One region of the Arthrobacter arabinosi genome, then DNA from elsewhere that is predicted to be linked to it. Evidence: riboswitches for the same ligand, from Rfam matches in the RefSeq annotation. Region 1 holds a riboswitch; the other holds the start of a gene.
The links. Region 1 has a riboswitch for S-adenosylmethionine ahead of ACX80P_RS07035 (LLM class flavin-dependent oxidoreductase). Riboswitches for the same ligand answer to the same signal wherever they lie in the genome.
Positions count from the first base shown of each region.

Region 2: it holds a riboswitch for S-adenosylmethionine, as region 1 does, so the genes downstream of both, ACX80P_RS02265 (ABC transporter substrate-binding protein) here and ACX80P_RS07035 (LLM class flavin-dependent oxidoreductase) in region 1, are expected to answer to the same signal.

Region 1 covers NZ_JBTNDF010000002.1:618,289-622,697, reverse strand. The annotation lists gene ACX80P_RS07055 (GNAT family N-acetyltransferase) at 1-70, opposite strand, end outside; gene ACX80P_RS07050 (SDR family NAD(P)-dependent oxidoreductase) at 216-974, shown strand; gene ACX80P_RS07045 (hypothetical protein) at 1,004-1,222, opposite strand; gene ACX80P_RS07040 (helix-turn-helix domain-containing protein) at 1,219-1,839, opposite strand; SAM riboswitch class IV at 2,026-2,139, shown strand; gene ACX80P_RS07035 (LLM class flavin-dependent oxidoreductase) at 2,176-3,564, shown strand; gene ACX80P_RS07030 (SDR family oxidoreductase) at 3,755-4,408, shown strand.
Region 2 covers NZ_JBTNDF010000001.1:471,976-476,384, reverse strand. The annotation lists gene ACX80P_RS02275 (heavy metal translocating P-type ATPase) at 1-1,080, shown strand, start outside; gene ACX80P_RS02270 (DUF4383 domain-containing protein) at 1,165-1,629, shown strand; SAM riboswitch class IV at 1,815-1,942, shown strand; gene ACX80P_RS02265 (ABC transporter substrate-binding protein) at 2,078-3,739, shown strand; gene ACX80P_RS02260 (ABC transporter permease) at 3,740-4,409, shown strand, end outside.

The sequences.
Region 1 (4,409 bases):
CGAGGGTTGCCACATAGCGGCTCTGGGTGTCGTCGTTGCTGATCCGGACTCCTGTGGTGTCGGTGCTCATCCGCCCACCCTCGCATCCGCTCCGGTCCGGGTCAACGTGCCTGTCCGGGATGGAGGCAGCCCGTTTTCCGTATCGGGTCGTCGGGTCGCGGCGCTCCGATCGATCCTTACCGCTGCTGGGCGGTTCAGCAGGTACGGTCGGAGCCATGACTCCCAACATCCTGGTGACCGGTGCGAGCAGGGGCATCGGCGCAGCCATCGCCCATGACCTGGCGGGACGCGGGCACCGTATCGCCGTCCATGCCGGCCGGGACGGGCGCGCCGCCACCGCCGTCCGGGACGCGCTTCCGGGCGACGGGCACGCGGTGGTCGTCGGCGACGTCGGCGACCCCGACGCCTGCAGGCGCATCGTCGACGAGGCCGTCGGCGCGCTGGGCGGGCTCGACGTCCTGGTGAACAACGCCGGCATCTTCGAGGCGCATCCCATCGACACCGTGTCCTTCGACGACTGGCAGGCGGCGTGGCGCAGCACGCTCGACGTCAATCTCCTCGGCCCTGCCAACCTGGCGTGGCTCGTCGCACGGCATTTGCTGGACCGGCCGGCGGGCCCGGAAGGCGGTCGGCTGGTCAGTGTCGGATCACGCGGTGCCTATCGCGGAGAGCCCGTCACCCCTGCGTACGGCGCGAGCAAGGCTGCGCTGCACGCGATGACCCAGTCCCTCGCCGTGGCGCTCGCGCCCCACGGGATCCTGACCGCCGCCGTCGCGCCGGGGTTCGTCGAGACCGACATGGGCAGGACCGTGCTCGACGGTCCGAAGGGCGACGCGGTGCGGGCGCAGAGCCCGTTCAACCGCGTCGCGACGCCGGAGGAGGTGGCGCAGACCGTCGCCTGGCTCGCCACCGATGCTCCGCTCTGGGTCAGCGGCACCGTGGTGGACGTCAACGGGGCGTCCTACCTGCGGTAGGTGAGACGCTGTGGCCGGGGGAGGGGTGCCTAGAGGAGATGGATCCCGCTGTGGGCGAGGGCTCGCAGGTCCGTCCGTCGCTCGAGGTGGCGGCGGAAGAGCTCGACGTCGGAGCCCTCCGCGGAGGCGAGGGATGAGCTTGCCGCGATGAACGCGGTGCCGAGGCGGAAGAGTGTCCGCGACGCGAGTCCTGCGTGGGATGGTGCCGTGAGTGCCGGGTATCCGGCGTGAAGGGTTGCGCTGGTCATGACGTCTCCTGGGTGTCGATGAGGGGGAATGCGTTGAAGTGCAGCTGGACGGGCCGGGTGCCCGGGGTGCCCGGCTCGGCGCGGTAGGCGTCGAGCCTCTCGCGCAGGATCCCGCTCAGCTCATGGGTGAGCGCTGCGAGCTGGTCCGCTGTCAGGTGGGCGTTCATCGTCGCGATCATGGCGGCGTCCGCCCATTCCGACGGGACGGCCTCGCAGCCACTGGCCATGAAGGTCGCGAGCGCCTCAGCCCGGCCGCGTTCGAACCGGCGGTTCACCTGCCGGGTCGCTTCCCGGGTGGTGGGGTCCTGTTCCAGTTCGGGGGTGCTGAGCGTCAGTGACCCGCGGGGGCGTTCCCACCAGCGCTCGCGGGCGGTACCGCGATTCTCCACCTCGCGGACGAGCCCGTAACGGGCCAGCTGCCTCAGGTGGTAGCTCGTCGCCCCGCTCGATTCGCCGACCCGCTTGGCGATGCTGCACGCGGTCTGCGGACCGTAGCTGGACAGGACCTCCAGTAGCTGGACCCTGAGGGGATGCGTGAGGGCCTTGAGTGCTTCCCCGTCGAGGACGCGGTTGCCGTCATCGGAAGCGTGTCCTGCTGTGCCCATGGTCTCTTCCATGCGACCAGCGTGCACTTACAAAGAAGTGTTTGCAATACTTTCTTTGCACTTTTCCGGTCTCTTCGTCGGCGGGTGCCTGCCGCCGTCGTCGGGCCATCCCGGGCACCGCGGGACGTCTGGTGCGTGACGCGCGATGACGCTGGCAGGTGGACGACGGCGCACCCGTGCACCTACGCTCGACACCAGAATCAAGAGCTCCAACGCAAAACCCTGGTTCGTTGGACGGCAACCCTCTCGCTGTAGCGGGGTGCCCCAGGTGAGGATTCGGCCCGGCACAGGCAGTGCGGGCAAGTATGGCGCTTCCGCCTCGGTGGTGCCCCGACATGAGGACTCCGCATGCCCACACCACCGCGCCGTATCCGTTTCAATGCCTTCGACATGAACTGCGTGGGCCACCAGTCGCCGGGGCTCTGGCGTCACCCGGACGACCAGTCGTGGCGCTACAAGGACCTGAGTTACTGGGCCGACCTCGCGAGGACCCTCGAGAAGGGCCTCTTCGACGGCATCTTCATCGCCGACGTCCTCGGCACCTATGACGTCTACGGCGGGTCCAACGAGGCCACGTTGAGGCAGGGCACGCAGACGCCGGTCAATGACCCGTTCCTGCTCGTCTCCGCGATGGCGCTCGTCACCGAACACCTCGGGTTCGGTGTCACCGCGGGCACCGCGTACGAGCACCCCTACCCCTTCGCGCGGAGGCTCTCCACGCTGGACCACCTCACCGGGGGACGTGTCGGCTGGAACGTGGTCACGGGCTACCTGCCCTCTGCGGCACGGAACATGGGCAACGAGGACCAGCTCGAGCACGATGCCCGGTACGACCACGCGGACGAGTACCTCGAGGTCCTCTACAAGCTGCTCGAAGGGTCGTGGGAGGACGATGCCGTGGTCCGCGACCGCGAGACCGGTGTCTTCACCGACCCGGCCAAGGTCCACGACATCGACCACGACGGAACGTACTTCACGGTCCCGGGGATCCACCTCAGTGAGCCCTCGCCCCAGCGGACGCCGGTCATCTACCAGGCCGGAGCGTCCTCCCGTGGCATCGCTTTCGCGGCCGGCAACGCCGAGGCGGTGTTCGTCGCTGCACCCACAAAGGAGAGGCTGAAGGACGTCGTCCAGAAGATCCGCGATGCGGTGGAGGCCGAGGGTCGGGATCGCTACTCGGTGCGGATCTACACGCTGCTCACCGTCATCACGGACGAGACGGAGGAGAAGGCCCAGGCGAAGCACGCCGATTACCAGCAGTACGTCAGCTACGAGGGAGCCCTCGTGCTCGTCTCGGGGTGGCTCGGCGTGGATCTTTCCGCCTACGATCCGGATGAACCGCTCGGCAACGTGAAGTCCAATGCCATCCAGTCCGCTGTCGCGAACTTCCAGAAGGTGAACGACGACGGGTCGCCGTGGACTGTGCGGGACATCGCCGAGTCTGCGGGTATCGGTGGGCTCGGCCCGCGCATCGTCGGCTCCGGTGCGCAGGTCGCCGATGAGCTCCAGGCGTGGGTCGAGGAGACCGATATTGACGGTTTCAACCTGGCCTACGCGATCACGCCGGGGACCTTCGAGGACGTCATCGAGTTCGTCGTGCCGGAACTGCAGAAGCGGGGTGCGTATCCGACGGAGTACACGGAGGGCACACTGCGCCAGAAGCTGTTCGGCAAGGGTGACAAGCTGCCCGACGAGCACCGCGGTGCGCAGTATCGGCTCCAGCCCGTCCGCCCGTAGGGTGCGGCTGTCCGGTTCTCGAGTCGTTGGGGGAGCGCGCGTGGCGTGCGGTGACCATCGATGACGGTACGCGGGAATAGGCCTCCGCTGGCGGCGGAACACCTGCACGAAGGTGGCCAGCTCGACGGTGCGAGGACTAGCGTCGAAGACAAGGCATCCGACGACACGTCAAACGACAGAAGGAGTTCCCATGTCACGCGTAGCCATCATCGGTGGGCACGGAAAAGTAGCACTGCACCTCACCAAGATCCTGACCAGCCAGGGTCACCAGGTCAGTTCGATCTTCCGCAACAAGGACCACGCGGGCGATGTCGAGCAGGCCGGCGGGACCCCCGTCGTCGCCGACGTCTCCGAGCTGTCGGTGGCGCAGATGGCCGACGTCTTCCGTGGTCATGACGCGGTCGTATGGTCTGCCGGCGCTGGTGGCTCGAGCCCGGAAGCCACGTATGCGGTGGACCGCGATGCGGCCATCCGTTCGATGGATGCGGCACAGGAGGCCTCGGTCGGTCGATACGTGATGGTGTCCTACCTCGGTGCACGCAAGGACCATGGCGTTCCGGAGGACAACGGTTTCTTCTCCTATGCGGAGTCGAAGGCTGCTGCTGACGAGTACCTGCGGAACACGGAACTCGCGTGGACCATCCTCCAGCCCGGGTCCCTGACCACGGATCCCGGGACCGGGAAGATCGAGGTGTCCGCGAAGCCGCAGCAGGACTCGGTGGCCCGTGAGGACGTGGCTCTCGTAGCCGCAGTCGTGCTCGGCAACCTCGGTACGGTGGACAAGACCATCCAGTTCAACAGCGGTGAGACGCCGGTCGCGGAGGCCATCGAGGCCGCACTGTAGT
Region 2 (4,409 bases), on a different contig from region 1:
CTCGGCGGCATCAGCAGGGCCGCCCGGGCGGGGATCATCATCAGGAGCACCCAGGCCCTGGAGCAGCTCGCCCGGGCCCGGAGCGTGGCCTTCGACAAGACCGGCACCCTGACCTCCGGCACGCCGCTGGTCGGCGCGATCCTGCTCTCGCCGACGGCCGGACCCCTCAGCGAGGGCGAGGTCCTGGCTCTTGCCGCATCCGCGGAGCAGTACTCCACGCATGTCCTGGCCGCCGCCATCACCGCCGAAGCCGCAGAGCGCGGGCTGACCCTCCATCCTGTGAGCGGGGCACAGGAGGTCGCCACCGACGGCGTGCGCGCGCAGGTCGCGGGGACGACGGTCACCGTCGGCAAACGCCGCTTCCTGGAAAGCCTCGTGGGGCGTGTCCCGGCCCCGCCCCTCTCGCCGGGTGAGACTGCCGTCTACGTGGGGGTCGGCGAGCGCTTCGCCGGGGTCATCATCCTGCGGGACGCCCTGCGCAGCGCAGCGCCCGCCACGGTCAGCTCGCTCGTCGCGCTCGGTGTGCGCGACGTGCTCATGCTCACCGGCGACGTCGAAGCCACTGCACGCCACATCGCGCGGGAGGCCGGAGTGTCCACCATCCACACCGACTGCCTTCCCTCCGACAAGGTGGAGATCGTCCGGACCCTCCCCGGACGCCCGGTGATCATGGTGGGCGACGGCGTCAACGACGCCCCGGTCCTCGCGGCCGCCGACGTCGGGATCGCCATGGGTGCGCGGGGGTCGACGGCGGCCAGCGAATCGGCGGAGGTCATCATCACCGTCGACGACCTCGCGAAAGTCACCGAGGCCGTGCTCATCGGGAAACGCACCCTGCGGATAGCGCTGCAGAGCATCGGGATCGGCATTGCGCTGAGCCTCCTGCTGATGGTGTGCGCAGCGCTGGGGCTCGTCCCCCCACTGGCCGGCGCCTTCGGGCAGGAGGGCATCGATCTGCTGACGATCCTCTACGCTCTGCGTGCGGCACGCTCACCCCGGTCCGAGGCCCCGCCGGCGCCCGTACCGCCCGCCTCCTCGCCGCCGTCCGGCTCTCCGACCGCAGGTACGCGAACCCAGTAGGGACATTGTTCCCTACTGCTGACGCTGACGGCGCCGCATCCTTGAGGGGTCAGACACCCAACGATTCGTCGAAGGAAAACGGTCATGTCCTCCTCCGCACTCAACCCCAAGCGTGCCCATGCCCATTCGGGCGTCGCGTCACGCACATTGGCCCTCGTTGCCGGGGGGCTGATGCTTCTGATCGGGGTACTCAGTCTCATCCCGGGAATCACCTCGAACTACAACACCCTGGCCTTCGCGAGCAACTCCTCCGCGTTGTTCCTCGGCATCTTCCAGACAAGCGTCCTGCTGAGTGTCCTCTACGCACTCGTGGGCGCCGCCGGCATCGTCCTGGCGCGGCAACCGGTCGAAGCACGCTACTACCTTCTCGGAGCAGGCGTCTTCTTCCTGGTGCTCTGGATCTACGGCCTCTTCGTGACTGCCGACGTCGCCGCCAACTTCCTGTCCATCAACGCAGCCACCAACTGGGCGAACCTGGTGCTCGGTATCGTGTTGGTGGTCGGCGGCGCGCTCGCCTCGACCGACGTCGAGGAGCACGCCGGGACGTAGTATCTCCGGCACCCGCACGATCGGCGTCTTCCACAGGGGGTCCCCGCCAACCACGGTTCGGCGGGGACCTTCTTCTGCCGTCCTTCCGGACCGTGCACGTTTCCGGAATGACCGCGCCGCATTCCGACGGTCACATTACTTCTTCTTCGCCGCCCGACGCTTTTTCGTGCCTATAGTAATTCCAGCTTCAAGAGATGCGGTCGCCAAGCTCCGACTGGGCCGCACACCAACCCCATGTTCCCGGGTGGTTCGGATGACGAAGCGGCCTCCGCCATGGCACTTTGTGCCGGTCCGGCGCAGGCAAGAGCACTGCGAAAGGCACTCACCGTGAGTTGTACGGCCCTCCCCTAGCACGAACCCGGCGCCTTTCGTGCGTCTGCCCCCTTTCTCTTCATTTCCCGACGCATTGCGCTGCGCGCTGCGCCGGAACGTCCCCGAGGAATTCCCCATGAATGCATCAGTAATTCCCCCTGCCCGGAATCAGCCGCTCTTCCGGCATCTCACGGCGCTGTCAGCCGTCACCGTCGCGGTCCTGCTCAGCGGTTGCGCCGGCCCGGCGGACTCCTCGTCGGCGCCGGACGCCGAGCCGGTGTCCGGCGGCATCCTCGACGTCTCCATCTCGGCCGAGCCGGGTTGCCTCGACGGCCACGGCATCTCCGCCACCCAGCAGCAGTTCCTCGGCCGCCTCATCTACGACAACGTGGTGACGCTCGACGAGGACGGGGACATCGCACCCCACCTCGCCGAGTCCTGGGACGTCTCCCCGGACGGCAGAACCTACACGTTCCACCTCAAGGAGGGCGTCACGTTCAGCGACGGCTCGCCCTGGAACGCCGAGGTCCTCGGGCAGAACTTCGAACACATGAGGGACCCCGCCACGAAGTCCCCCCTCGCCGCCGCGTACATCGCCCCGTACGTGGACGGGACGGTGATCGACGAGTACACCTTCGAGGCCCACCTCGCGTACCCCTACACGCCGTTCCTCTACACGCTCGCGCAGTCGTGGCTCGGCATGAACTCGGGCAAGGCCATCGCCGAGTCGCCGGAGACGCTGTGCCAGAAGCCCATCGGTACCGGCCCGTTCACCGTCGCCGACTACAAGCCGGGCCAGAGCATCAGCTACACCAAGCGGGCCGGCTACGACTGGGCGCCCGAGTGGCTCGAGGGTGACGGTGAGGCGTACCTCGACGGCGTCGAGGTCACCCTCGTCAGCGAACCCGTCATCCGCCACCAGTCCCTCGTCTCGGGCCAGTACGACCTGACGGAGAACCTCGCACCGCAGAACGCCGCCGCGGTGCAGGCGGACCCGGACTTCACCTACGAGAACCTGCCCCGCACCGGCAGCCCCTACGTGCTCAGCTTCAACCTCAACCGTGCGCCGTTCGACGACCTCGCGGTCCGGCAGGCCTTCGCTGCCGCAGTGGACACGGAAGCCGTCACGGAGAGCCTCGGCTTCGGCACCTACACCCCGATCGACGGCTTCCTGTCGAAGGAGAGCAGGTACTACGACCCGTCCGTGGAAGGCGTCCTGACCTACGACCCCGAGCGGGCGAACCAACTGCTCGACGACGCCGGCTGGACCGGGCGGGACGACGAGGGCTTCCGCACCAGGGACGGGAAGCGGCTCACGGTCGAGGTGCCCACGGTGGAGAGTTCCACGCCGAGCCCGCTGCTCGTGCAGCTCCAGGGTGAGGCGCGGAAGGTCGGCTTCGACCTCCGGATCAACCAGCTCCCCCAGGCGCAACTCACCGAACTCCGCTACGCGGGGGACTACGACGCCCTGGCCGGCGTGTGGCACACCAACACCACCGACGTCCTGTTCATCCGCTACCACTCCTCCGAGATCACGGGTGAGCGGATCGGCCAGAACTCGTCCCACGTCGACGACCCGCACCTCGACGACCTGCTGGAGACGGCCCGCGAGGCCGACGACGGCCCCGTCGCACAGGAGGCCTACTCGAAGGCCCAGCACCGGTTGCTCGAGATCGTGCCGGGCGTACCGCTGTACGAGAACCCGAGCCAGTTCGCCTACGCGAACACCGTGCGCGACGTCGCGGTGGACACCTCGCACCCCGTGCCGGTCCTCACCTACGCGTGGAAGGCCGAGTAGGTGGCCGTGCTCCGACGCGTCCTCACGCGACTCGCCGTCGGCGTCGGCGTCCTCTGGGGCGCCGCGACGCTGACCTTCCTCGCGGTGTACCTGATCCCGGGCGACACGGCGCTGCTCATCCTCGGCGGTCCCGACGCCCGGCCCACCGCCGAGACCCTCGCGCAGGTCCGGGCCGACTACCTCCTGGACCAGCCCTTCCCCGTCCAGTACGGCAGCTACCTCGGGAACCTCCTGCAGGGCGACCTCGGGCAGTCCTACCGGCTGCGCCTTCCCGTCACGGAAGCGATCGGGCAGCAGATCGGCGCGACGGCGGCACTCGCGGCAGCCGCCGTCGTCGTGGCCCTGCCCCTCACGCTCGCGGTCGCCGTGCTGTCCGCCCAGCGGGCGCCCTGGATCCGGTCGATCGTCTCCGGCATCGAGGTGGTCTTCGCCGCGACGCCGACGTTCATCATCGGCTTCGCGCTGCTGATCGTCTTCTCGTTCACCCTGCACTGGTTCCCCATCGGCGGGAACCAGGGCATCGCCGCCCTGGTGCTCCCTGCCCTCACCCTGGCACTGGCGATCTTCGGGACGCTGTCGCAGGTCCTCCGGAACGAACTCGAGGGCGTCCTGGAGCAACCATTCATCCTGACGGCCCGCTCACGGGGCATGCGCGACCTCCCGGTCCGGA